One region of the Leisingera sp. genome, then DNA from elsewhere that is predicted to be linked to it. Evidence: riboswitches for the same ligand, from Rfam matches in the RefSeq annotation. Region 1 holds a riboswitch; each other region holds the start of a gene.

What was found. A riboswitch is a leader RNA that binds a small molecule or an ion and turns the genes downstream of it on or off. The one in region 1 is predicted to bind cobalamin.
Region 2: linked by a shared signal. The riboswitch ahead of AC4HIX_RS05720 (ABC transporter substrate-binding protein) and the one ahead of AC4HIX_RS09375 (aromatic ring-hydroxylating oxygenase subunit alpha) in region 1 are both predicted to bind cobalamin.
Region 3: linked by a shared signal. The riboswitch ahead of AC4HIX_RS12755 (DUF1636 family protein) and the one ahead of AC4HIX_RS09375 (aromatic ring-hydroxylating oxygenase subunit alpha) in region 1 are both predicted to bind cobalamin.

Annotation. Positions count from the first base shown of each region.
Region 1 is NZ_CEYXRG010000008.1:21,930-31,264, forward strand. Features, by position in the region: gene AC4HIX_RS09360 (BCCT family transporter) at 1-1,256, shown strand, start outside; gene AC4HIX_RS09365 (ABC transporter substrate-binding protein) at 1,369-3,021, shown strand; gene AC4HIX_RS09370 (FAD-binding oxidoreductase) at 3,080-4,165, opposite strand; gene AC4HIX_RS09375 (aromatic ring-hydroxylating oxygenase subunit alpha) at 4,170-5,405, opposite strand; cobalamin riboswitch at 5,512-5,712, opposite strand; gene AC4HIX_RS09380 (alcohol dehydrogenase family protein) at 6,032-7,138, shown strand; gene AC4HIX_RS09385 (DUF1523 family protein) at 7,193-7,837, opposite strand; gene AC4HIX_RS09390 (hypothetical protein) at 7,849-8,115, opposite strand; gene AC4HIX_RS09395 (DUF6638 family protein) at 8,118-9,335, opposite strand, start outside.
Region 2 is NZ_CEYXRG010000004.1:191,726-201,060, forward strand. Features, by position in the region: gene AC4HIX_RS05715 (FecCD family ABC transporter permease) at 1-477, opposite strand, end outside; gene AC4HIX_RS05720 (ABC transporter substrate-binding protein) at 474-1,484, opposite strand; cobalamin riboswitch at 1,630-1,823, opposite strand; gene AC4HIX_RS05725 (succinylglutamate desuccinylase/aspartoacylase family protein) at 1,960-3,003, opposite strand; gene AC4HIX_RS05730 (hypothetical protein) at 3,286-3,585, shown strand; gene AC4HIX_RS05735 (paraquat-inducible protein A) at 3,615-4,232, shown strand; gene AC4HIX_RS05740 (paraquat-inducible protein A) at 4,199-4,834, shown strand; gene AC4HIX_RS05745 (MlaD family protein) at 4,831-6,915, shown strand; gene AC4HIX_RS05750 (PqiC family protein) at 6,917-7,474, shown strand; gene AC4HIX_RS05755 (chorismate--pyruvate lyase family protein) at 7,531-8,160, opposite strand; gene AC4HIX_RS05760 (response regulator) at 8,659-9,051, opposite strand; gene AC4HIX_RS05765 (sensor histidine kinase) at 9,044-9,335, opposite strand, start outside.
Region 3 is NZ_CEYXRG010000012.1:114,757-124,091, reverse strand. Features, by position in the region: gene AC4HIX_RS12770 (DeoR/GlpR family DNA-binding transcription regulator) at 1-100, shown strand, start outside; gene glpD (glycerol-3-phosphate dehydrogenase) at 93-1,670, shown strand; gene cobO (cob(I)yrinic acid a,c-diamide adenosyltransferase) at 1,776-2,411, opposite strand; cobalamin riboswitch at 2,463-2,680, shown strand; gene AC4HIX_RS12755 (DUF1636 family protein) at 2,777-3,187, shown strand; gene cobW (cobalamin biosynthesis protein CobW) at 3,190-4,224, shown strand; gene cobN (cobaltochelatase subunit CobN) at 4,408-7,653, shown strand; gene cobG (precorrin-3B synthase) at 7,650-8,813, shown strand; gene AC4HIX_RS12735 (precorrin-8X methylmutase) at 8,815-9,335, shown strand, end outside.

The DNA.
Region 1 (9,335 bases):
ACCCGGAAGTCATCCAGGGCCTCACCAACGGCGGCACCGCGGACAATATCCGCATGGCCTACAAGTGGTCCTTCCTGCACTGGGGACTTGGCGCCTGGGCCTGTTATGCCATTGCCGGGCTGGCGCTTGGCTTCTTCAGCTACCGCCGCGGCCTGCCGCTGACCATGCGCTCCTCGCTGACACCGCTGTTCGGCGCGCGGCTCTCCGGCTCCATCGGCCATACCGTCGATATCGTCGCCGTGGTCGCCACCATCCTCGGCGTCGCACAAACGCTGGGGTTCGGGGTTGAACAGTTTGTCTCCGGCCTCACCCGCATCGGTATCGGCGGGCTGACCAACGAGGGCGGCACCGCCAACACCACCGGCGTCATCGTGGCGATTCTGGTGATCATGCTGGCCTCCACTGCCTCGGCGTTGTCGGGTGTGGGCAAGGGCATCAAGTGGCTCTCCAACATCAACATGGTGCTCAGCATTGCGCTTTTGAGTTTCTTCCTGCTGTTCGGCTCCACCTTCTTTGGCCTGCAGGCGCTGCTGGTCGGCCTGTGGGACTACCTGGTCGCCATGCCCGACATGCTGTTCCGGGTTTGGACCGGCGACGGCAACCCGGACAGCGTCGCCTCCAAGCTCGAAGGCTGGCAGGGCGGCTGGTCGGTGTTCTATTGGGCCTGGTGGATTGCCTTCGCGCCCTTCGTCGGCCTGTTCCTCGCCCGCATCTCCAAGGGCCGCACCATCCGCGAGTTCGTGCTGGGCGCGATGATCGTGCCGTCGCTGATGTGCTTTGTCTGGTTCACCTGGGCCGGCGGCACCGCCATCGACCTGGAGCTGCACGGCGGCGCAGGCGGCCGGATCAGCTCAGCCCCCGATGGCGACAAGATCTTTGCCATGGTGCAGTACATGCTGTCGCCCTGGCTGGGCTGGGCGATGTCGGTGATGATCGTGATCCTGCTGATGACCTACCTGGTGACCACGGCGGACAGCGCGGTGCTGATCGTCAACACCATCAATGCCGCCGGCGACGAAGGCCCCAAGGCCCGCCCGCACATCGTCTTCTGGGGCGTGGCGCTGGGTGCAGTGGTGACGGCGCTGTTGCTGGTCGGCGGCCTCAAGGCGATCCAGACCGCGATGGTGATCGGCGCCCTGCCGTTTTCACTGGTGATGGTGCTGCAATGCGCCGCTCTGGTGAAGGCGATTTACAACGACGGCCGCCGCGAGCAGGCAGGCCTGGCCACCACCGTCACCCAGGAACCGGCGGAATAAGGATCTCCCCGGGCGGATGGCTGCGGACGGGCAGCGCAGCCATTCGCCACTTTACAAGCTCCGCCGCTCCTTCATGCTAGGGGCGGACGCCTTCAACCAAAGGACCATAAAAATGACCAAATACTACAACAGGGACTCTCTCCACCCCGCGGTGCGGATGCATGCGGAGGAAGTTGCACAACACAAGCTGGACCGGCGCGAGTTCCTGAGCCGCGCAACCGCGCTGGGGGTGACCGCCTCTGCCGCCTACGGCATGATCGGCCTCAGCCAGCCGGTGCAAGCGGCGGCCAATGCCCAGGAAGGCGGCACCATCCGCATCCAGCAGGTTGTGCGCGCGCTGCTCGACCCGCCACTGTTCAACTGGCCGCAGCTGGGCAACCTGGTGCGCGGCTACATGGAATACCTGGTGCAGTACAACGCCGACGGCACCTTTGAACCCCGCCTGCTGGAAAGCTGGGAGGTCAACGAGGACGCCACCGAATACCTGCTGCACATCCGCCCCGGGGTGCACTGGAACGACGGCCGCGGCACCCTGACGGCCAAGGACGTGGCCTACAACTTTGCCCGCTGGTGCGACGGCAAATGGGAAGGCAACTCGATGGCCGCCCGCATGGGATCGCTGCAGAACGAGGCCGGCGACGGCCCCGCCGAGGGCGCGCTGGAGGTGGTGGACGAGCTGACCCTCAAGGTGAAGCTCACCCGCCCCGATATCACCATCATCCCGGCGGTGACCGAATACCCCGCCGCCATCGTGCCGGACGGCTGGTCCGGCGATCCGGGCGCCGACCCGATCGGCACCGGCCCCTACAGGCTGGTCGAATACGAGGTCGGTGTTAAGGCGGTGCTGGAAAAGGACCCGGATCACCAGTGGTGGGGCGAAGGCGCCCATCTCGACCGGATCGAGTTCATTGACTTCGGCACCGACGGCGCCACCCACCTGTCGGCAGCGGAATCCGAAGAAATCGACATGACCTACGAAACCGTGGGCGAATACGTCGACATCTTCACCTCCATCGGCTGGAACGTCAGCGAGTCGGTCTCGGCCAACACCCTGGTCCTGCGCACCAACCGCGACGCCGAGGTGGACGGGATGCAACCTTATGCCGACGCCCGCGTCCGCCGCGCCCTGGCACTGGCCTGCGACAACGCGGTGCTGCTGGAACTCGGCTATGACGGCCGCGGCACCCTGGCGGAAAACCACCATGTCTGCCCGATCCACCCGGAATACGCCGACATCGGCGCGCCGGTGCGCGATGCAGAGGCCGCGCGCCAGCTGATGGAAGAGGCCGGGATGCTCGACTTCGAGCATGAACTGATTTCCATCGACGACGACTGGCGCCGCAACACCACGGATGCGCTGGCGGCGCAGATGCGGGACGCGGGGCTGAAGGTCAAACGCACCGTGCTGCCCGGCAACACCTTCTGGAACGACTGGGACAAGTACCCGTTCAGCTCCACCGACTGGGGCCACCGCCCGCTGGGCGTGCAGGTGCTGACGCTGGCCTACAAGACCGGCGTCGCCTGGAATGAAACCGGGCTGGCCAGCGCTGAGTTCGATTCCATGCTGGAAACCGCCTCAGCCATTGCCGACGCCGACACCCGCCGCGGGCACATGGAAGGCATCGAAAAATTCATGCGCGAGGATGGCACCATCATCCAGCCCTACTGGCGTTCGCTTTACCGCCACGCCCGCCCGGGTGTGATCGGCGCCGAAAGCCACCCGATCAACGAAATCCACGTGCACAAGCTGGCGCTGGAAGCCTGATCAGGGGCTGAAAGAAGAAAAGGGCGCGCGCCACACCGGCACGCGCCCTTCTTTATGGTCAAATCTCGACCTCAACCCGGCCAATCGGGTTGGAGCAGCAGGCCAGGATGTACCCCGCCTCCACGTCTTCCTCCGAGATGCCGCCGTTGTGGACCATATGCACCTCGCCCGCGGTCTTCTTGACCTTGCAGGTGCCGCAGATGCCGAAGGTGCAGCCCGACGGGATGTTGAGGCCCGACGCCTTGGCCACAGCCAGCACCGTATCGGTCTCGGTGCAGTTTGCAGTGACGCCCGACGCGGCAAAGGTGATCTCGGCGGCGGCGGTTTCCTCGGGAACCACATCGTCCAGCTCCGGCGCATCGGCCTCGGTCTCCACCGGCGCGCCAAAGCTTTCTTGGTTGTAGTTCTCCATGTCAAAGCCCAAGCCGTTCAGCATGTCGCGCACGGCTTGCATGAACGGATCCGGCCCGCAGCAGTAGACCTCGCGCTCCAGGTAGTCGCCGGCGATGATCCCCAGCATGATCTGGTTCAGCTGGCCGCGGTAGCCGGTCCAGACCTGATAGGGATCGTCCTCTTCCACCACGAAATGCAGCTTGATGCCGGGCACCCGCGCCGCCATGCCTTCCAGCTGGCGCCGCGCGATGATCTCGCTGGGCCGCTTGGCGCAGTTGATGAAGCAGACGTCGGGCGATTGGCCGCGGTCGAACAGGTACTGTGTCATCGACAGGCTGGGCGTGATGCCGGAGCCTGCGGAGATGAACAGGAACTTGCCGTTCGGCCGTTTCGGCAGAGTGAACACCCCCGCAGGGCCAGAGGCCTTGAGGAACATGCCCGGACGCAGGTTGTCCAGCATCCAGCGGGTGCCGATGCTGTCGGCCTGCGCCTTGACTGTGACCGAAATCGACAGCGGCCGCGACGGCGAGGAGCTGATGGTGTAGGTTCGCCAGACGGTTTCGCCCGGCACCGGCAGCTCCAGCGTCAGGAACTGGCCCGGCTGGTATTTGAACCACGCGCCGGACGGCGCGCGGAAGCTGAAGGTGGCGGTGTTCGGCGCCTCCGGTACCACAGAGACGCATTCCAGCATCTCGTCGTCCTTCCACGCCAGGGTCTCGTCCAGCGTCTCGAAGTTTGCCTGCAGTCCCATGCCGTTACTCCGCCGCGATCAGGTGGCGGCCGGTCAGCGCGCGGGTCAGGTGCTCGGCATACCAGTTGGAGAACTGGATGACGCCGCTTTCCTGCACTTCCGAGTACGGGCCGGGCTCATAAGCGGGCGAGTTGATGCCCTGCTGATTGTCCTCCACCACGATACGGTCTTCGTCATTGGTCGCGACCCAGACCTCGGTCAGCCGCTTCAGGTCATAGTCCTGGCCCTCGACCGCATCCTTGTGCACCAGCCATTTGGTGGTGACTTCGGTCTCGGTCGGGCTGATCGGGGTCACCCGGAACACGATGGAATGATCCGGCAGGAAGTGGTTCCAGGTGGTCGGATAGTGGAATTTCAACAGCGTGCCCGCATCGGCAAAGGGCACCCGGCCCAGTTTCTTGGCCACAGCCGCCTTGCCGTCCATGGTATAGCTCTCGGCGCCCTCGTTCAGCGGCATCCGCGCCACGCGGTACTGGCCGCGCGCGTCGATCTGGAACTGCGACGGCACGCCCGCCGCCTCGATCCGGTCGAAATGCTTCTGCAGGTGCGGCGGGTTCTCGCCGCCTTCAATACCGGTCACCGACGGATCCTCCGGGAAGGTCCGGCACAGCGACGGGTGGTTGCCGCCGCAGTGATAGCACTCGCGGTTGTTCTCCCAGACCAGCTTCCAGTTGCCCTTCTCGATGATCGAGCTTTCATAGGCGACCTTGGCATTGGCCAGGTCATGCGGCTCCAGATAGGGACGCGCCACCTCAGCAAAAGCATCGAAATCCGGCGCTTCATCCGCCAGGCAGATGTAAATCAAACCCGCCAGATCGCGGCAGTGCACCGGCTTCAGCCCGTGCTTGGAGGCATCGAAATCCGGCCCCATGTCGCGCGCCCACAACAGCGAGCCGTCCAGCTCATAGGTCCACTGGTGGTAGGGGCAGACCAGTTTGGGCGAATTGCCTTTCTTCGCCTTGCAGACGACCGAGCCGCGGTGGCGGCAGGCATTGTGGAAGGCGCGCACCTGGCCATCGGTGCCGCGCACGATGATGACGTTGTAGGCGCCGACCTGATGGGTCACGAAATTGCCCGCCTTCGGGATCTCGCAGGCGGGAATGGCAAACAGCCACTCGCGATAGAAGATCTGCCGCATGTCCAGATCCAGAACGCCCGGATCGGTATAGAACGCCTGTTCCAGGGAATAGTTTTTCTGACGGGCCACCAGTTTGGCCAGAATCTCGCTGTCCTGAAGCATCTGCTTCTCTCCTTTGCCGCATCCCCGCGGCAGGTTGGCTTGGCTGCGGGCATGGAGAGAGAGATTGCAGGCCACGCGCCCGCAACCGCCCCGCCGCCGCCCGCGGTTGACGTTTTTTGGCAAGGCTGGTTTCCGGACTGTCCCGGGGCCATTCGGCGGCGGGGCCTGGCACCTTCCCGAAGCCATTGGCTTCAGTGGTTTTTTGCCATGCCTTGCCCGGGGTCACCGTTGCGGGGGCAGTGCCGGAGTTTCACCAGCTTCCCAATTCTCTGCCCCGAAAGGCGGCACCTTGCTGAGGCGGAAATTGCCCTAATCCCGGCCCGCAAGCGGAGACAAATCCGACCCGCCGAAACCGGAAAAAGACATGCATGTTTGGGGGGGCCGGCGGGACAGGGATGTCCAGAATCTCAAACCGGCATCCGCCAGCCTGTTTGCGGCAAGGCGCTGATCTTTGGTGTATTTCCCCTCGACCCAGACACAAGGACCGATTCGCGGGGCGGTGGCCAGCAGGCAGGCCGGGCTGCGCCGCCGGATTCCGCCCTTGCCGCCGCCCCCGCCCTGCGGGCAATAATTGCGCCAAATTCCAAGACCTTTCACCAACCCCGCGTGATCAGAAAAGGCCGCCCATGCCCGGACCCAAAACAGACAGCAGCGTTAAAACCATGATGGCCGTCGTGACCACCGGAAACGGCGGCTATGACAAGCTTGAATACAAAGCCGTGCCGATCCCGGAGCCCGCAGAGGGGGAGCTTTTGCTGCGGGTCCTCGCAGCCGGGGTAAACAACACCGAAATCAACACCCGGCTCGGGTGGTATTCCTCCAGCGTGACAACGGACACCGCCGCGGCCGCCGGCCATCAGGAGACCCATGCCGAGCAAAAGGCCGACGGCGGCTGGAACAAGGCAACCCCCTTCCCCCTGATCCAGGGCACCGATTGCTGCGGCGAGGTTGTCGCCGCCGGCCCAGGCGCCAGCCAGACCCTGACCGGCAAGCGGGTTCTGGTGCGGCCCTGCATGCGCCCCAATGGCTACGGTGTGATGGACAACGTCTGGATGGCCTCGGACTTCGACGGCGCCTTTGCCCAGTACGTCAAAGTCCCCGCCTCCGAGGTGTTCCCCGTGGACTGCGCCTGGTCGGACGAAGAGCTGGCAACGATCCCATGCGCCTACGGCACGTCCGAGAACATGCTGCACCGCGCAGACGTCCGCGCAGGCGAACTGGTGCTTGTGACCGGTGCCTCCGGCGGTGTCGGCTCCGCCACAGTGCAGCTGGCCAAACGCCGCGGCGCCCGGGTGGCGGCAATCACCAGCCAGGGCAAGATGGATCAGCTGCGGGAGCTAGGTGCGGATATCGTTCTGGACCGCGGCAGCAATCTGCTGGCGGAGCTGGGCGGGGAAAGCGTGGACGTGGTCGTCGACAACGTCGCGGGGGCCGGCTTCCCGCAGATGATCAAGCTGCTGAAACGCGGCGGCCGCCTTGTGTCCAGCGGCGCCATCGCCGGGCCGGTTGTCGATCTGGACATGCGGGACATGTATTTGAAGGACGTCACCCTGATCGGCTGCACCGCCTGGGACGAGCCGGTGTTTCCGAACCTGATCTCATACATCGAGCGCGGCGAGATCCGGCCGCTGCTCGCCAAGGTCTTCCCGCTCAAGGACATCGCCAGGGCACAGCAGGAGTTCCTGGAGAAAACCCATTTCGGCAACTTCGTTCTGGTGCCGCCGCAGGCCTGACGGCCGACAGGCCTTCAAGACCAATGAAAAGGCCGCCTGGGGGGCGGCCTCTCCTCACTTCGATTTCCAGCTGTCCAGCCAGCGGCGGAACCGGCCCTGCCGCTCTGAAATCGCATCGCCCGCGGCATAAAGACTGTCCTCGGCGCTTTCGAGCATCGGGTCGATCCGCGCCCGCCGAAACCGGCGCCAGCGCACATAGATGGCCCACATGACCGCGGCCAGCAGCACCAGGAAGATGATGCTGAACCAATTGGTTGGCTTGTCCTCCGGCCCCGCCACCGGCTTGATCGACACCGCGTTGGGGAAGATCGACAGGAACTCGTTGCGCCAGCCGTAATGCATCACCGCCACCCACTCCGGGTTGGCCCTGGTCGAGATACTGTCATTGGCGTCAGTGTACAGGTTGGCGGTGTCGAACTTGAAATAGGGCGGCCAGCTCCAGCCGGTGTCTTCGTTGCGATAGACGATGGCCCGGCCGCTGGGGCGCACCCCTTGGATAAACTGCACATCCCGGTTGATCAGCTGCGCCGACTGGTCGTCGGGTTTGGACCAGAAGATGCGGGTCCAGTCGTTCAGCTCCTGCCGCTCCTCGTACGTGTTGACGATGCGCACCACGTCGTACTGCGGCAGCGTGTAATGCAGGAAGGCGCCGAACAGCACCCAGAAGGTGATCAGAAAGGCCCATTTGATGAAACGCACGGGGCAGCTCCTCACATGAAGTTAATGACATAGACCAGAAGCGCGATGGCTCCCAGTGGAACGATATAGACCAGGAGGATCAGCTTGCGCCGGAACGAGCGGTCATACTGCCTCAGCCCCCGCTGGATGAAGGCCGCGCGGTCGCCGGTCAACCCCTTGTCTTTCCAGCGCCGTTTCAGCTTCGCCCGCCGCACCTCCCGCGAATAGAGCGACACCGCGCCATAGACCACGGTCAGCCCCACCAAAAGGATCAGGACCAGGCGGATAAAGCCGAACATCTCTATCGCCCCCTCACCCGGTTCACCGCACCCCAGGGGCCTACCCGCTCCACCACGTTCTCGCTCCGGCTGCGCGGCAGCTTCGGCATCCGCCCCTCCATATCCGGCTCATGCCCGAACAGCGCCTCCCGCGCGCCGGCCTTGTCCACCGCATACTCCCGCGCCAGGAATTCCGCCGCATAGGCCTTTTTCGTTTCCGGCCAGCCGCGGTACTGGCGGTAGAATTCCTCCTTGTGGCAGATGAACAGCTGCCGGAAGTCATGCGGGCACAGCTCCGCCAGCAGCATGTTGACCAGATCGCGGTCCGGCGTATCCGACGCCCGCAGGGAATAGAAATAGGCCGGATGGCCCGAGGAAATCCGCGGCCATTTACCGCCCCCCTCGGCCCAGCGCACCAGCGCCGCCAGCCCCTCGAACTCCGCCGGCAGCTCATCCGCATGGCGCGCCGCCATCCGCCTCAGATCAGACCGCGACAAGCCCGACAGGTCCCGCCCCTTCTCCGTCAGCACCGACACGGCAAGGAACCCCATCTTCTGCCGCAGGATCGCCGCGCCATCGACGCCGCGCGCCCGGATCACCGGCTCCGCCAGGCCGTTCAGCTCCAGGAACCGGGCAATCGCATTGCGCTCGCTTAAGCTATACACATGGCGCAGCGGCACCCCCTCGGGCTTCGCCCCGCTGGCAATCACCGCCGGGTGCTCCACCCCCTGAAACACATACAGCCCGCCGAAATGCGCGGTCCAGAAGTTCGACTGCTCAAAGACCTCATGCTCCAGATGCACCGGATTGCGGGTCACATCGCCGGTCCTCTCAGCCGTCGCAATCATCTCCCCGATCAGCGCATCGTCAAACCAGGCATCCTCGCCGGTTTTGAACCGCTCCACCAGCTCCGCCAGGCGGTCCGCATGGCGCAACGTGCCCTTGGTGGTATCCGCTTCGATCCGCACCTGGCGGATGTCGAACAGCTTCGCGGGCGAGGACACCTCAAACACCGAATTCACCAGCTCGCCGGCAACGGCATCGGTCGCCGTCAGCGCAAACAGCTGGCGTTCATTGACGTCGATGAACCGGCGCAGGATGTCCCGGCTGGTGGAGAATTTCACGTGAAGCAGCGGGCAGCGCTTCTGCTCGGTCGACAGCAGAATGAACTGCCGGTTCACCCCCGCATGGTTCAGATAGTGATCATCCCCCAGTTCATCTCCGATTTCGGGCGAAAAGCC
Region 2 (9,335 bases), on a different contig from region 1:
CGCCGCACGGCTGCTGCCCGCCCCGGCGGCGCGCGCCAGAATGGCGACAAAGCCAAAGGCCAGAAGCGCCCCGTTGAAAGCACCAAAGGACAGCGACAGCGCACCGCCGCCCAACCCTGCAATCGTGACCGCCACCGCCCCGGTCGAGGCGCCGGCGGAAATGCCAAGGATGTACGGATCTGCCAGCGCATTGCGCAGCAGCGCCTGCAGCACCACACCGGTCACCGCCAGCGCCGCGCCGCAGGCCCCGGCCACCAGTGCCCGCGGCAGCCGGTAGCTCCAGATGATGCCCTGATCCACCGGGTCCACCGGCAGCCCCGCCCCGGCCAGCTTGTTGACCAGAACGGACAGGACAAGGTCAGGCGCAATCGAGGTCTCACCGATCATTGCGCCTGCCAGAACCGCCGCAGCCAGCACCGGCAGCGCCAGGCAAGCGCCCCGGACGCCGTGCCATGCAAGTGCGGCGGCTGCGCTCATCCGCCGTTGCCGATCGCGCTGAGCTCAGCGGCCAGGTCTTCCAGCGCCGGGATGGCGCGGATGGTGGCATCCATCGCCTGGGCGTCCATCACCACGATACGGTTGTTCTTGACCGCGTCCATCTGGCTGGCGACCGGGTCGGTGCGCAGGAATTCCAGTTTTTTCTCATAATCGTCGGCAGCAAAGCGGCGGCGGTCCATGCGGGCGATCACGATCACCGTCGGATTGGCCTTGGCGATGGTTTCCCAGCCGACGGTCGGCCATTCCTCGTCGGTCTCGATGACATTGCGCAGGCCCAGCTGCTGCATCATGTAGCCCGGCGCGCCTTTCTGGCCGGCCACAAACGGATCGCTCTCCAGCTCAGGCGAGGAGAACCAGAACACGGCGGAGGCATCCTCCAGCGCAACCTCTTGCGCCTTGGCAACGGCCGCAGCCTCACGCGTCTTGTAGTCGGCGACCAGCTCAGCGCCCTTTTCGGCCTCGCCGAAGATCGCTGCCAGCTCCTCGATCCCCTGATACAGGCTTTCGGTGGTGAACATCTGCGTGCGGGTGCCGTCGCCGCCGGTGGTGTTGTCCTTGCCTGCGCAATCGGCGGGCATCACATAGGTCGGGATGCCCAGGTCATGGAACTGCTCGCGCTTGGCGACCACGCCCTCGGGGCCGACGTGCCACTCGTACTGCGCTGCAACCAGGCCCGGGCGTTTGGCCACCACACTTTCAAAGCTTGGGTCGTTGTCGGCCAGCCGTTCGACCTTGGCGTTCACGTCCGCGTATTCCGGCAGAACATCGTTGAACCAGACCGAAGTGCCCAGCACCTTATCCCCCAGCCCAAGCGCATAGAGCACTTCCGTGGCCGCCTGGCCAACCGTGACGGAAGACGCCGCAGGTGCTTCGAAGGTGACGGTCTGGCCGCAGTTCTCGATGGTCAGTGGAAAGCTCTCGCTGGCGGCCGCGGCCTGGGCCGCGACGGTGAAGGAAAGGCCGATCAGGCCGGAACGCAGAAACATGATTTTCGATCTCCATGTGTCAATGACCGGAGAACGGGTGAAAGGGCATTGACCGGCAGTGCGGAGGGCCTGAGCCCTTCCTCTGCGCCGCCTGAAAGCAGCAGCGCGGTCTGCCGGCAACCTCCCCGGACAACCCCGTCCGGTGTGCTTCGGTTTCATACCGGCAGGTCTCCTGACTGGCGGGTCATCGTCTGGGCCGCCTTCCCGGACCGCTGGGATCCAGTGACGCGATGGCTCAGCACTCGCCGCCTACAGTTGCGGGGGCAGTTCCGGTTGGTGCCCGGCAGGCACCGCGGATTCCCTCTTAGCCCTTGCGGGACCGGTAAAGCGCGCGTAGCGCATCACTTTGGTTGCGGCAAGAAAAAGTTGCTGCCGCTGCGGAAATCCTCGGCAAAAGGTGCGCCTGCCAAAGGCTGCGGCAACCGCGTGTTGAGCAGCCGGACCCATTGGCAAGTGCTGGCCCCCATGTTGCCGTTCAGAGAATTTCATCCTCGTCGAACATCGGGTCGTCCTCCAGCTGGGCGCTCAGGTCCTCCACCGAATCCTCCGCCTTCTCGACGGAGCGGACCCTGCCGAGGTGGAACACGGCATCGCCCTCGTTCACGATGGGCATTACCGCACGCCCGACGATCAGCCCGTCGAAAGGCGCCAGGATCTCCTCGTCATGCTCACCGAACGGGTCGGACACCGAGCCCATCAGCTCCCCTTCCCGGACCAGTTCGCCATCGTCCTTGTACACCCGCAGAAGCCCGCCCATCGGCGCCCGCAGCCATTTGCTGGAGACGCAGAACTGCGGCTGCGACTTGGGCTTGGATATGCCCTTGGCCGGGACCATTCCCATGTGCCGCAGCACCCGCAGGATACCCGCCAGCCCGGCACGGATCGACAGTTCGTCAAAGCGCAGGCCCTCGCCCGCCTCATACAGAAGCACATCCTTGCCCGTCTCCTTGGCCGCGCCGCGCAGCGAGCCGTCGCGCAGCGGCGACTGCATCACGATCGGGGCGCCAAAGACGCCGGCAAGCTCGCGGGTGCTGGGATTATCGGGCGAGATGCGGATTTGCGGATAGTTGGTCCGGTGGATTGCTGCCGAATGCAGGTCGATACCGAGGTCCGAACGGGCCACCACCTCTGTCATGAAAAGATGCGCCAGACGCGAAGCCAGCGAACCATGCTCGCTGCCGGGAAACACCCGGTTGAGGTCGCGCCTGTCGGGCAGATAGCGGGAGTGGTTTATGAAGCCGAAGGCGTTGACGATCGGCACCGCAATCAGCGTGCCCTTGAGCGTCGTCAGGTTCGGCGCCCGCAGCAGCCGCCGGATGATCTCCACGCCGATCACCTCGTCTCCGTGCACGCCGCCGCTGACAAACACCGTCGGCCCGTCCTGGCGGCCATGCACAACATGCGCCGACATCGTGACCGGCGTGTGGTCGGACAGAACGCTGACCGGCAGGTCAACCGTCAGCCGTGAGCCCGGCGCCACCTTGGCGTGGCCGATGGTGAAATGCTGCCTTGCCTTCATACTGCCCCCTTGATTTGAACGGCCCCGGTCCTGAGACCTTTGCGGGTGAAAGGTTTGACACTGCCCGCCTGCTTGGCAAGTCTCATCTGAAATCCTTTCCTGTCTCTTGCGCAACTGCCCGTGGCGAGAGTGGACGCAGGTAAGCCGCCTGCAATCCTGCCCCCTCGGCCGAATGCCACGTGCGCAGGCTGCTGCTCCTCGCTGCCGGAGACCTGCGGTTGCCGCCCCAGTACATACGTGATATTTTCTTGTCTATAGGCAAAAATCTTCCGGAAAAATTGAATGCCCGTCTTTAACACTGCCGCAAATGCCCTGGCAGGGTTTTATTCCCAGGAATTCGGCGGCAAGACCTCCGGGCGCTACAGAATCCCGCGCAAACTGTTGCAGGAGATCTGCGGACGGCGCCGGCTGTATGACGACGATGTCACCGCTCTCTCGCGCGCGCTGCTGGAAAAAGGCTATGTTCTGATTGATATGGACAGTTTCTTTGTGGTTATGAGCGCCAACGCCTTCGCCAATTACAGGCGGGTCAGCAAGGAGACGCTTGCAGCTCAGGCCGCGGCAGGCGGAACTTCGTGCTGAGGCTGGCTGCGCGACCGGACAAGGATGAGATGGACCCAGAACAGCTGATTGCCTGCCCTGCCTGCGACGTGCTGCACCGCGATCAGGAGGTGGCCAAGCATGCGGTCGCCAGATGCGCCCGCTGCGGCACCGTGCTGGCGGCACCCAAGTCCGGGGCGATGACCCGTATCGCGATGCTGTCGCTGACCGCGCTGATCCTGCTGGCCGCCGCGGCCGGTTTCCCGTTTCTGGAATTGCAGGCTCAGGGACTGTCGCACCGGGCTTCGGTGCTGGATGCGGTGCTGGCCTTTTCCCGCGGGCCGATGGCGCCCTTGTCGCTGGCCACCGGCCTGCTGATCGTGCTGCTGCCTGCCGCCCGCTATGGCGCCCTGGTCTACACCCTGGCGCCGATGGCCTTGGGTTGGCACCCTGCCCCGCATGCCGCCGCGGTCTACCGCTGGGCGGAATGGCTCAAGCCCTGGGCAATGGCCGAGATCTTCATTATCGGTGTGGCGGTCGCCCTGGTCAAAGTGTCCGGACTCGCCCGGGTCGGGCTGGGCCCCGCCTTCTGGGCCTTTGCAGCGCTTCTGGTGGTGACCATCCTGACTGACAGTACAATTTGCAGGCTGACCGTATGGAAAACCCTGAAGACCCGCCGCGGTTCCTGACCGCAGCCGAGGCCGGGCTGACCGGCTGCCGCACCTGCGGGGCCGTCAATCCGGGCGGCGCGCAGACCTGTTACAGCTGCCGCAGCGAGCTGACGCCGCCCTCCGCAGCCAGCCTGCAGCGGGTCTGGGCCTGGCTGGCGGCAGGGCTGATTGCCTATGTCCCCGCCAATATCTACCCGATGCTGCGCACCACCACCTTTGGCCGCGCTTCGGAGAATACTCTGATCGGCGGCATCGCGGAATTGTTCAGCCATGGTTCCTACGGGGTCGCCTTCATCGTGTTCTTTGCCAGCATCGTGATCCCGGTCGCCAAGTTTCTGGCCATCGGCTACCTGGCGGTCTCGGTCCGCAGGCCCGCAACCCTTGGCAGCCACGGCCGGCTGGTGCTTTATGAGGTTGTTGAGTTTATCGGCCGCTGGTCGATGATCGATGTTTTTGTCGTGGCGATCCTGACCGCCCTGGTTCAGCTGGATTTCGCCGCTGCCGTCTTCCCGGGGATTGCCGCGGTCAGTTTTGCATTGTCGGTTGCCTTCACCATGCTGGCGGCCCAGAGTTTTGATCCGCGGCTGATCTGGAACGCGGAAAAGCGAGAATATGAATGAGCACGCCTGAACCCGCCGAAATGAAAGTCTCCGCACAGCGCCCGTCGCCTTGGCGCAACCTGTCGCTGGTCTGGCTGGTGCCGCTGGCGGCGCTGGCGGTGTCGCTGGGTGTCGCCTGGAAGGCCTACAGCGACCGTGGCGTGCTGATCCGGATCGCCTTTGACAACGCCTCCGGGGTCGTCGCCAACGAAACCACGGTGCGCTACCGTGACGTGGTGATCGGCCGGGTGGAGGACGTAGGCTTTGCCGGCGATCTGAGCAAGGTCTCTGTCTGGGCCCGCATCGACAAGGAGATTGCCCCCTACCTGGATCAGGACGCCGCCTTCTGGGTGGTTCGTCCGGAGGTCAGCACCCGCGGCATTTCCGGGCTCAGCACTGTGCTGTCCGGCGTCTACATCGAAGGCACCTGGGACCAGGAGCCGGGCGTGGCCGCCACCAGTTTTGAGGGCGAAGACGGGCCGCCGCTGGTGCAGCCGGGACGGGACGGGCGAAGGATCACCCTGCGCACGACCGACGGCAGCATGATCTCCGAAGGCGCGCCGGTGCTGTTCCGCGGCGTCGAGGTCGGACGGCTGGAGCAACCCCGCCTGACCGTCAGCGGCGACAGCATCGTTGTCGACGCCTTCATCGACGCCCCGCATGACCGGCGCATCAACTCCGCCACACGGTTCTGGGACACCTCCGGCTTTTCTGTCTCCTTCGGGGCCAGCGGGCTGTCGCTTGATGTCGACAGCATCGCCTCGCTGGTGGCCGGCGGTATCGAGTTCGACACCGTCTTCGACGGCGGCAAACCAGTGGGCAAAGGCACGGTTTTCGACATTCACGAGGACGAGGCCGCGGCCCGCCGCACCGCGTTTGCCCGGTCGCGGTCGGGTGGTGTGGCGGTAGCGGTCGCGTTTGACGAGTCGGTTGCCGGCCTCGCCAGCGGCGCCGCGGTCAAGCTCGGCGGCGTGAAGGTCGGCGAGGTCAGCACGCTGAACGCTGCCATTCAGAGTGATAGCGACGAAGCAGAGGTGCGGCTGATTGCCAAGCTGCTGCTGGAGCCTGCGCTGATGGGGCTGCCGCCCGGTGCCGGAGAGGCTGAGGTGCTGGATTTCCTCGAACAGGCCGTCGATGGCGGGCTGCGGGCGCGGCTGGCCTCTGCCGGGCTGCTCAGCTCAGAGCTGATCGTTGAACTGGTCACATTGGATGAGGCCGCCCCGGCGCAGCTTGACCGCGGCGCGGAGCCGTTTCCTGAATTGCCCAGCGCGCCCTCCGACCTGCCCGATTTCACCGCAACCGCCGAAGGCGCGATGGAGCGCATAAGCGAATTGCCGGTGGAAGAGCTGATGGCGCAGGCCATTGCCACCCTTGCCAGCATCGAAGACCTGGCCTCTGCCGACAGCACCCGTGAGGTGCCCGCCGCTGCGGTGGCGCTGCTGGAGGACACCCGCGCGCTGGTTGCCGACCCCGGCACCCGCGCCCTGCCGGCTGAGCTGAACGCTACTGTCGCGGACCTGCGCGGCATTCTGGCGGATCTGCAGCAAAGCAAGGCAGTTGCCAACCTGAGCGCCGCACTGGAACAGGGCAGCCAGGCCGCCACCAGCCTCGCCGCCGCATCAGAGGAGCTGCCTGCCCTGGTCAGCGACGTCCGTGACCTGGCGGCCAAAGCCAACGCGCTGGAAGCCGAAGAGCTGATCCGCTCCGCCAGCCAGCTGATGAAGAGCGCCGACGCCTTCATCGGCACCGAGGAGGCCCGGGATCTGCCCCCTGCCCTGACCGGGGCGCTGGATGAAATGCGCCGCACGCTGGAGGCGCTGCGCCAGGGCGGACTGGTGGACAATGCCAATGCCACTATGGCCTCTGCACGCGGCGCCGCCGATGCCGTGGCCGCCGCTGCCGAGGGCCTGCCGGCCCTTTCCGCCCGGCTGGAACGGCTGGTCGCCCAGTCCGAGGCGCTGATCGCCTCCTATGGCGCCCGCTCCAGCTTCAACTCAGAAACACTGGACGCCCTGCGCGAGGTCAAGACCGCCGCCCGCGCCGTCTCCCAGCTGGCGCGCAAGATTGAACGCGATCCGAATTCCCTGCTGTTTGGAAAATAAGATGATAAAACCCCTGTCTTTGACGCTTCCCTTTGCCCTGCTGGCGGCCTGCGCCCCGTCCAATGATGCCCGCTATCTGATTTCCGCAGCACCGGGTGAAAAGGTCGCCAACCTGCGCTCCCGCACCATCGAGGTGCGGCTGGTTTCCCTGCCCTCCTATGCCGCCGCCTCCGAGATCGTGGCCGAGGGCGAAGGCGGCGCGCTGTTTGCGCTTGGCGGCGCGCAATGGGCCGATGATCCGGCCCGCGGCATGACCGCCGCCCTGGCGCGCGGGCTGAACGAGCGCACCGGCGCCTCCGCCGCGATCGAACCCTGGCCGCTGAACACCGGCCCGGACGCCCGGCTGGATGTGCGGGTGGATCAGGCCTATGCCCGCGCCGACGGGATCTTTGAGCTGACCGGACAGTTCGCGGTCTCCTCGCCCGAAGGCACAGTGCGGGAATTCGTCAGGCGTTTTGATATCCAGACACCAGTCAGCGGCACCGGACCGGCGGCCGCCGCCGACGCTCTCTCCCGTTCGCTGGCAGAGCTTGCCCGGCAGGTGTCGCAGGCCATGTAAATGCTTGCGCTGGGGTGAGGCGCGCTTTGCACACTGGCGGCGTGCCGGCAGTCCTCTCAGGCGGTCTGCGCAGCCGGGCCGGTCAGCGGCAGCCCCTGCAGCATGCCGGAACGGTAGGTTTCGGTGATCAGCATGCAGGAGGTATTTTCGATCTCCAGCACATAGGTGCGTGCCGCCTCCGGGTCGGGCACGCCGCACCGCTGCCACAGCCGGTCGAGAACCCCCTCCGGGCAGGACACCGGCTTTTTACGGGTCAGCTTGATGTCAAAGATGTATCCGATCGGCGACAGCCCCTGTTCCAGATGCCGCTGCACCTCCGGATCCAGCTGCTCCAGCGCGACATAGGTCAGGTTATCCATCATCACTTCGCCCCGGTGCGACATGCAGACCTGGCGCTCGATAAAGGATTTTCCGGGCAGATGCGCCCTGACCTCTGCCGGCACATCCGCGGTGATCTGCTGATGCAGAACGTCCAGCTGCACCGGACCGTCAGCCAGCGTCTCGCAGATCAGTGTGGCGGAGCCGTCCTGCACCAGCAGCATCTTCTTCCAGACCGCCGCCCATTGCGCAAACGGGCTGCCAGCCGTCAGCCCATCGTCAAACCGCTTGCGCAGCAGCGGAGCCTTCGGCTGGTCCGGCCCGTCAGACGGCGAGCCCGCGTTTTGCTGCTGAATGCCGGTGCGCATGTGGTGTCACTCTCTCTGCCGGGTCCGGTGGAAGGAATAGCAGTGCTGGCGCTGGGGTCAAACGGCTAGGTCCGGGGCCGCGCAAGGACCCGCCAGAGCAGCGGGGGGCCGAACGGCTGCAGAATTTCTGCTGCGGCGCAACGCAGCCGCCGCAAGACGCCATCGGCGGCAGCGGCCTGCGGCGTCGTGACAAGCGCAGTCCAGCCTAAGATGTGTTTTGCCTCATCAAACCGGCTACGGCCCAAAGGTGCCGAATTAAGGCCGCCCGCACGAGGAGCCGCCCCAGACAGCACGGCTGCGCACGCCCTTGACATCGGCTGTGCGCAGGGCTGATGCGGCAGGAAACAATGGCTCGAGGCAGCCAATCGCGGCGATACGGCAGCGATCCGCAAACGTGGGCGCCCCACGCAACCGGGGGCCTTGGCCCCTGTTCCGGACCGGCGGGTGCAGAACGGGGCAACCACCGCCGGCAGCAATGGTTTAGGATCCTGTGCCAGGTCAGTGCAAAAGCGACGCCGCTTCGGACAAATGCTCTGGCGACAGGGGTTTGCACAGGAACTTCTTGATCAATGGGACCTTGGCGGCGCGGTCCAGGTCCACCGGATTGACCGTGGTGCTGACAATCACAACAACAGGCACCGGGTCCAGAGCCTGGATCTGATCGGCGTATTGTTCAAGAAACTCGAACCCGCCAATGGGCGGCATGTTGATGTCCAGAAAGATGAGCTCCGGCGGCCGTCCGCCATCCTGGAGGAACTCCATCGCTGCCAGCGGCCCGTCAAACAGCTCGAAATTTTCGAACACCTGCGACCTGCTGATAATGCGTTCCGCGAACTTGCGGTCCATCCTGTCATCATCAATGACGTAGACGACCTTGTCCTGGCTACCCATCCCGCTTCTCCTCCAAATTCAGATCGACGCTGAAAGCCGCGCCTTTGCCAGCTTGCGAAGTGACCCGGAGCACCGTGCCGTGGGTTTCTGCCACCCGCTTGCACAGCGCCAGCCCAACGCCAGAGCCGGGGTATTGGTCATAGCGGTGCAAGCGCTTGAACAACTCAAAGATCCTGTCCTGCATTTCCTCAGGTATCCCTGGCCCGCTGTCAGCCACCGACAGGCGCACCTTGCCCTCCGTTCCGGCGGGCGCACAGCCGACACTGACTTGCGCCTCCGGCCCC
Region 3 (9,335 bases), on a different contig from region 1:
CACCGACCGGCCCGCGCCCGTAGAATTTGCCGAGGCCGCCCGCGCCGCCGGAACCCGCATCCTGACCGCAGGACAAAACGAAAGCAGCGAAAATGACTGACACCCCTGTAACGGACCTTTTCATCATCGGCGGCGGCATCAATGGCTGCGGCATCGCCCGCGATGCCGCAGGCCGCGGCCTGTCGGTGACGCTGGCAGAGATGAACGATCTTGCCTCCGCCACCTCCTCCGCCTCGACCAAATTGTTCCACGGCGGCCTGCGTTATCTGGAATACTTCGAGTTCCGCCTGGTCCGCGAGGCGCTGATCGAACGCGAGGTGCTGCTGAAAGCCATGCCGCACATTTCCTGGCCGATGCGCTTTGTGCTGCCCTTTCACAAGGACATGCGGTTTGACAGCGAGACACCCACGTCCAAGCTGCTGACCACCTTCATGCCGTGGATGAAGGGCCGCCGTCCGGCCTGGCTGATCCGGCTGGGCCTCTTCATGTACGACAGCCTTGGCAAACGCGGCATCCTGCCCGGCACCGCCAAGCTGGACCTGACAAGCGACCCGGCGGGCCGCCCCCTGAAAGGCAAATTCAAAACCGCGTTCGAATACTCCGACTGCTGGATCGAGGACGCCCGCCTGGTGATGCTGAACGCGCGCGACGCAATGGCCCGCGGCGCCAGCATCCTGACCCGGACCGAAGTGCTGTCCGCGGACCGCAAGGCCGATCACTGGGTGATCCGCACCAAGGATCGCGCAACCGGCGAGGAGCAGGAGCACCGCGCAAAGATGCTGGTCAACGCAGGCGGCCCCTGGGTTGCCGACGTGCTGCACCAGAAGCTGGGCCAGAACAGCCGCGAGAACATCCGCCTGGTGCGCGGCAGCCATATCGTGGTGCCCAAACTGTTCGACCACGAGCGCTGCTATTTCTTTCAGGGCACCGACGGGCGGATCATCTTTGCCATTCCTTACGAGCAGGATTTCACCCTGATCGGCACCACCGACGCCGACCACCCGGACCCGGACACCGCACCGGTCTGCACCGAAGCCGAGCAGGATTATCTGGCGGCCTTTGCCTCCGAATACTTCGAGAAGCCGGTGACGCGCGACGATATCGTCTGGACCTACTCCGGCGTGCGCCCGCTTTATGACGACGGCGCCAGCTCCGCCACCGCGGCCACCCGCGAATACGTGCTGACGCTGGACCAGGCGCAGGCGCCGCTGCTCAACGTCTTTGGCGGCAAGATCACCACCTACCGCAAACTGGCCGAGGCGGCTCTGGCGAAGATCGGCGAGGTGTTCCCGCAGCTGCCCGCCGACTGGACCGCAGGCGTGGCCCTGCCCGGCGGCGACTTCCCGGTGGCGGATGTGGCAAAGCTGACATCCAAACTCGCCGCGGACTATCCGTTCCTGACACCCTACTGGGCGGGCCGGATGATCCGCGCCTATGGCACCGAGGCCTGGGAGGTGCTGGGTGACGCGAAATCCGCCGGCGATCTGGGCCAGGACTTTGGCGCCACCATCACCGCGCGGGAGCTCGACTGGGCGATTGCCCGCGAATGGGTGCGCGCGGGCGACGATTACCTGTGGCGGCGCACCAAGCTCGGCCTGCGGCTGGATGAAACCCAGCGCGCAGCGGTGGATACCTACATCCAAGGCAAGGCCGCACAGCTCGCGGCATAGAACTGAGGGACGGGCCAACCCGAGGGGAGGTGCAGTCGCGCCGCCCCGTGGGGGCGGGTTGGCGCGGCCCGGCCTATCGGCCGGGCGGGACATTCAGAAAGCGTCTTAAAACTCGACGCCCTTCTGCGCCTTCACCCCGGCGCGGAACGGGTGCTTGATCTGGCCCATCTCGGTCACCAGATCGGCGATCTCGATCAGCTCTTCCTTGGCGTTGCGCCCGGTCAGCACCACATGCGTCATCGGCGGCTTGTGCTCCACCAGGAACTCCAGCACCTCCTCCAGGTCCAGATACTCATAGCGCAGCGCGATGTTGATCTCGTCGAGCAGCACCATGGTGTTGCGCTCATCCAGGATCATCTCCTTGGCCTTCTCCCAGCCCTTCTGCGCGGCGGCGATGTCGCGGGCCTTGTCCTGTGTCTCCCAGGTAAAGCCCTCGCCCATTGCATAGAACTGGCAGAGATCGCTGAAGTTCTCCTCGATCAGCGTCCGCTCTCCGGTCTGCCAGGCGCCCTTGATGAACTGCACCACGGCGCAGGGCATCTTGTGGGCGATGCAGCGCATGATCATGCCGAACCCCGACGAGGATTTTCCCTTGCCCGGCCCGGTGTGAACGATGATCAGGCCCTTCTCGCCGTCCTTGGTCTTCATCATCCGGTCGCGCGCGGCCTTCTTCTTGGCCATTTTCGACGCATGACGGGCGGCTTCTTCTTCTGAGATGCCGGTTTCAGACTTTTCGCTCATGGGGGCTCTCCAGCTGTTTGACCCCATGTCTTGACAAAGAAGGGCGCGATAGCGCAAGGGGGTTTCGCTGGTTCCTGCGAAAGCAGGCGAAGAGGGAATGTGAAGGCCGCCAAATATCTTTGGATTGCCGAAGCACAGCCGCCCCCGCGACCGTGACCGGATGAGGCCGCCATGCCACTGGGAGAGACCCCGGGAAGGCAGGATGGCCGGCAAGGCAAAGCGCCTTGGCATCCGCAAGCCGGGAGACCTGCCAGCGAGAGAGAGAACAACGGGCGGGCGGGGTGTTCCGCGACCGGTTGAGGGGCTGGCACGCCGCCGCCCCCCTTTCGGCCATCCCCACGCCTGCCGCGACAGGAGACGCGCCGATGGCTGACGATATGGCGGGCAAGACCGCCAGCACCCCCGGACCGGTCACGCTGACCGTTTGCCTCACATGCCGCCGCGAGGGCGCCGACCCGGAGGCCGCCCGCCCCGGCGCTATCCTGCACGCCGCATTGGAAGAGGCCGGAATGCCCGAAGGCGTCCGACTGCGCGGCGTTGAATGCCTGTCCTCCTGCAAACGCGGCTGCGCCGTGGCGCTGGTCGGCGGCACAGAGCGCTGGACCTATGTCTACGGCGACCTCGACCCGGACCAGCACGTCCCCGAAATCCTGGAAGGCGCCGCGGCTTACGCCGCCACCGCCGACGGCGTCGTGCCCTGGCGCGAACGCCCGCAGACCTTCCGCAAGCAATCCGTTGCCCGCATCCCGCCGGCCAAGTTCTTCTCCGAGGAGTAATCATGAGCGACCTCAACAAGATCCCCGTCACCGTCATCACCGGCTTCCTGGGCGCGGGGAAAACCACCCTGATCCGCCACCTGATGCAGAACCCGCAGGGCAAGCGCCTGGCCGTGGTGGTGAACGAGTTCGGCACTGCCGGCGTGGACGGCGACATCCTGAAGTCCTGCGCCGATGAGAACTGCCCGGCGGAAAACATCATGGAGCTGGCCAACGGCTGCATCTGCTGCACCGTCGCGGATGACTTCATTCCCACCATCGAACAGCTGATGGACCTGCCGGAAAAGCCGGATCACATCGTGATCGAAACCTCCGGCCTGGCCCTGCCGAAACCGCTCCTGAAGGCTTTCGACTGGCCCGCGATCCGCTCCCGCATCACCGTTGACGGCGTGATTGCGCTGGCCGATGCCGAGGCCGTCGCCAAGGGCCAGTTCGCCCCCGACCTGGACGCGGTTCAGGCCCAGCGCGAGGCCGATGACAGCATCGACCACGAAACCCCGCTGTCCGAGGTGTTCGAAGATCAGATCTCCTGCGCCGACATCGTTCTCTTGTCCAAGGCTGACCTGGCCGGCGACGCAGGCGTCGAGAAGGCCCGCGCGGTGATCGAGGCCGAGGCGCCCCGCAAGCTGCCGATCCTGCCGATGAGCGAGGGCGTCATCGACCCGCGCATCATCCTGGGCCTGGGCGCCGCTGCCGAGGACGACCTGGAAGCCCGCCCCAGCCATCACGACGGCCATCACGACCACGAGCATGACGATTTTGAAAGCATCGTTGTCGAAATGGGCGAAGTCTCCGACCCGGAAGCGCTGCAGAATGCCATCGTGAAACTCGCCCGCGAGCGCAACATCCTGCGCGTCAAAGGCTATGTCGCGGTGGAGGGGAAACCGATGCGGATGCTGGTTCAGGCCGTGGGCGAGCGCCTGCGTGCCCAATACGATCAGCCCTGGGGCGCGCAGCCGCGCAAGACCGCCCTGGTGGTCATTGCCGAGCACGACGACATCGACGAACAGGCCATCCGCGCCGAGCTGGGAGCGTAAGCAATGCCGGTCTGGCGCTTCATTTCAAATGACATTGCCCGGCCGCAGGCCGGGCTGCGCCCGATCCTCCCGTCAAACCAAGGGTTTGCCTCCGGCAAAATGGGAGGGCGCATTCGCACCCTCCCAGGCTCGGGCGCAGCCCTCAGAGCGCCCATTGCTTGCCAGAATACAAAGGCCTGACCCATGCACGTCGTCTTCCGCGAAAGCCACGGCCTTGACGAGACCGATACCCCGCAGGACCTCGGGCAGACGCCTGCGGACCTTGTGGTGCTGTCCTTCTCCGACAGCGATCTCGGCGCCTTCGCGGCGGGCTGGCACCGCGCGGACGGCAAACTGCCCAGCTTGCGCCTCGCCAACCTGGTGGCGCTCAAGCACCCGCTGTCGGTCGACGTCTACGCGGAACAGACGCTGGAGGGCGCCAAGGGCGTCCTGGTCCGTCTGATCGGCGGCGAAAGCTACTGGTCCTACGGCCTCGCCACGCTGCAGGACCTCGCCCGCCGCAAGGGCATTGCGCTGGCAATCCTGCCTGCCGACGGCCGCGAGGATGCGCGGCTCGACGAGCTGTCCACCCTTCCCGTCTCCACCCTGCGCCGCCTGCAGTCCCTATGCGACGCCGGCGGTGCGGTCGCGGCTCAGGCCGCGCTGGCCCAGCTGTCGCTGGCGGCAGGCCTCTACGCAGGACCCGTGATCGGCCTCAAAACCACCCCCGAGCATGGCTTCTATGACCCGGCCAAGGGCGTGCTGGCCGACCTGCCGCCGCAGGACAAACCGCTGGTGCTGGTGAGCTTCTACCGCTCCTACCTCACCGCCGCCGACACCGCCCCGGTGGATGCGCTGATCGAAGAGCTGCGCGCCCGCGGCTACGCCGCTTATGGCGCCTTTGCCGCCAGCCTCAAGGCCCCCACCGCCGCCGATTGGCTGCGCGACAAGCTGCCCGGGCTGAACCCGGCTGCCATCATCAACGCCACCGCCTTTTCCGCTCAAGGCACTGATGGCAGCGCCTCGCCGCTCTCCGCCACCGGCTGCCCGGTGTTCCAGGTCGCCCTCTCCACCGCCCGCAAAAAAGACTGGGCCGAGGCCGACCGCGGTCTGTCGCCCGCCGACCTCGCCATGCATGTGGTGCTGCCGGAGGTGGACGGCCGCATTTTCGCAGGTGTCGTCAGCTTCAAATCGCCGGGCAAGAAAGACCCGGACCTGCAGTACTCCCGCTTCGCCCACCGCGCCGACGCAGACCGGATCAAGGCCGCCGTTGACCGCGTGGAGGGCTGGCTGCGCCTCGCCAAACTGCCGAATGCAAACAAACGCCTCGCCCTGATCCTCTCCACCTACCCCGGGAGAGACCACAACCTCGCCCATGCCGTCGGCCTCGACGCGCTGGCCTCCTGCGACGAAATCCTGCGTGAGCTGGCCGCCCAGGGCTACGCGGTCGACGCTCTGGAAAACACCGGCCTGCGGCTGATGGAAGAGGCCCTCAGCGTCCCGCTGGAGGACTACCGCCAGGCCCTCGCCACCCTGCCGCAAGACCTGCAGAACACCCTGGTCGAGGCTTGGGGCAGCCCGGAAGAAGACACCGATTGCCGCGACGGCGCCTTTCATTTCAAGGCTTTGCGTGCTGGCAACGCCCTGGTCGCCCTGCAACCCGAACGCGGCGAAGTGAAAACCCGCGTCGACGACTACCACGACCTCGACCGCACCCCGCGCCACGCCTATGTGGCCTTTTACCTGTGGCTGCGCGCCCAGACCGACGCCCTCGTCCACATTGGCGCCCACGGCACCCTGGAATGGCTGCCGGGCAAGGCGGTGGCGCTCTCCGGCGCCTGCTGGCCCGAGGTGCTGACCGGCCCGCTTCCGGTCGCCTACCCCTTCATCGTGAATGACCCCGGCGAGGCCGCCCAGGCTAAGCGCCGTATCGGCGCCGTCACCATCGGCCACCTGCCGCCGCCTCTGGCGCAGACCACCCTGCCGGAGGGCATGTCCCGCCTCGAAAGCCTGCTGGACGAATATTCCACCGCCGATGGCCTCGACCCGGCCCGCCGCGACCGGCTGATCGGCGACATCCGGGCAGAGGCGCAGGGCACCGGCGTCGAAGCCGACCTCGGCCTCACGCCCGACACCTCCCCGGCTGAGGCGATCACCCGCATCGACGCCTTTGTCTGCGACATCAAGGAAAGCCAGTACGGCGAGGGGCTGCATATCTTCGGCACCGGCCAATGCGGGCTTGAGGAACGCGCCGGCCTCATCGCCGCGCTGAACGGAAAAATCGTCACCCCCGGCCCCTCCGGCTCGCCGTTCCGGGGCCGCGCCGATGTGATCCCCACCGGGCGCAACCTCTTTACCACCGACCCGCGGGCGGTTCCGTCGCGGGCGGCGCATGCGCAAGGGGTCAAGCTGGCGGAAGAGCTGCTGCGCCGCCACCTTCAGGACCACGGCGACTGGCCCCGCGGGCTGGTAATCGACCTCTGGGGCTCCGCCACCATGCGCACCGCGGGCGAGGAATTCGCGATGGCCCTGCACCTCGCGGGCCTCGCGCCCCAGTGGGACGAAGGCTCCGAACGCGTCTCCGGGTTTGAGGTGCTGCCGCTCTCGATGCTGAACCGCCCCCGGATCGACGTGACCCTGCGCGTCTCCGGCCTGTTCCGGGACGTCTTCCCCGGCCTTGCCCAAATGTTCGAAAGTGCCGCTGCCGCACTGGCGGGCCGCGAGGAAACCCAGGCCGACAACCCCTATCTCACCGAGACCCCGCGCGTCTTCGGCCCCAAGCCGGGCCAGTACGGCCTGTCGATGAACCCGCACTTGGACGACTACAGCGACGAGGCCCGCGCCGCGGCAGGCGAGGCCTGGCTCAACGCGTCCTCCCACGCCATCGACGCCAAGGGCGCGATCACCGACGCCCGCGAGGCGCTGGAAACCCGGCTGCAGGGCGCCGACAGTTTTGTGCACCTGCAGGACCTGCCGGAAACCGACTTGCTGGTCGCCTCCGACTACGCCGCGCATGAGGCGGGCTTTGCCGCTGCCATGGCGCGCATCGGCCAGGCGGCACCGGCGCTCTACCACATGGACGCCACCCGCCCCGACAAGCCGCAGGCGCGCAGCTTGGGCGAGGAAATCGCCCGCGTCACCCGCGCCCGTGCCGCCAACCCGGACTGGGCCACCTCGATGATGAACCACGGCTTCCGCGGCGCGGCGGAGATCGCTGCTACCCTCGACCACATGGCAGCCTTCGCGCATCTGGCGCAGGTGGTGCAACCGCATCTGTTCGACCTCTATTTTGAGGCCACCTTGGGCCGCGATGACCTAGTGGAGTTCATGGAGCGCGAAAACCCCGAGGCGCTTGCCGCCATGCGCGACCGCTTCCGGGCGCTGTTCGACGCCGGTCTCTGGAGCACCCGGCGCAACTCGATCATGGCCGAACTGGAGGGCGCCGCATGAGTGCCGCCGCTAAGCCCAAGGTCTACGGCTGGTGCCCCGGCGCGCTGCGCCCGATGATGTCCGGCGACGGGCTGGTGGTCCGGGTGCGCGCACCGCTGGGTAAACTGTCGGTTACCCAGGCGCGCGGTGTGGCAAGACTTTCGCAGGACTTCGGCAACGGCCTGCTGGATATCTCCGCCCGCGCCAACCTGCAGATGCGCGGCATCCGCGAAGACGCGCATGCAGAGCTGATCGAAGCCTTGCGCGATCTCGGCCTGATCGACAAGGACGCCAGCGCCGAAGCCCGCCGCAATGTCCTGCCCGCCCCGTTCTGGGCCGAGGGCGACGATACCCACGCCATCGCCATAGACCTGAGCGCTGCACTGACTGCCGCAACAGACCTGTCCCTGCCGGGCAAATTCGGCTTTGCCGTCGACTGCGGCGCGGAACCCGTGCTGCAAGACATTGCCGCCGATATCCGCGTCGAGCGCACAAACGATGGCCTGATCCTGCGCGCAGACGGTGCAGAAACCGGCCTGCCCGTCACACGTGAATCCGCCGTTCCCGAAGCCCTCACCCTGGCCCGCTGGTTCCTCGACCAGGGCGGCGCGCCAGAGGGCCGCGGCAGGATGCACCGTCTCATCGCGCGCCGCGGGCCGCCGGCGGCGCACACGGCACCGATGGCAAAGGCGGGCTTCACCGCAAAACCAGGCACTGTCCCCGCGGGGACACTCGCCGCTTTGGAATTCGGCCAGATGCCCGCCGCCACGCTGGCAAAGCTGGCAGACCACGGGCCGATCCGCCTCACCCCCTGGCGGATGTTGCTGGTGGAGAGCGCCGCCAGTCTCCCGCCCCTGCCCGGCCTGATCTTGGATGCAACCGATCCGCGCCTGCAAGTGGTCGCGTGCACCGGCGCGCCCGGCTGCCTGCAGGCGCTTTCTTCCACCCGCGATCTGGCGCGGGACTTGGCGGCCCATGTCCCCGCAGGGACAAAGCTGCATGTTTCCGGCTGCGCCAAGGGCTGCGCCTGCCCGGGCCCCGCACCACTTGCGCTGACGGCCACCGGCAAAAACGAATTCTCTCTGATCCGCAATGGCACCGCCGCGGATCAGCCGCTAAAGACCCACCTGAGCGCCGACGCGTTGCGCGCCGCTCCCGAACTTCTGACAGAGGGCAGCTGACATGCTCCACACCTATGAGACCAACGGCGCCGCGATCTATGCCGAAAGCTTTGCCACCATCCGCCGCGAAGCCGATCTGGCGCGCTTCAACAAGGACGAGGAAAGCGTCGTCGTGCGTATGATCCACGCCGCCGGCATGGTGGGTTTGGAAGAGCATGTGCGCTTCTCCGAAGGCATGGCCGAGACCGCCCGTGCCGCTCTCGCAAACGGCGCGCCGATCCTTTGCGACGCTTATATGGTGAGCGAAGGCATCACCCGCCCGCGCCTGCCTGCTGACAATGAGGTGATCTGCACCCTGCGCGACCCCAAGGTGCCGGAGCTGGCCAAGGAAATGTCCAACACCCGCTCCGCCGCCGCGCTGGAGCTGTGGCGCCCGAAACTGGAGGGCTCTGTCGTGGCCATCGGCAATGCCCCCACCGCGCTGTTCCACCTGCTGAACATGCTGAAGGACCCGTCCTGCCCTCGCCCCGCCGCCATCATCGGCTGCCCGGTCGGCTTTGTCGGCGCGATGGAATCCAAGGA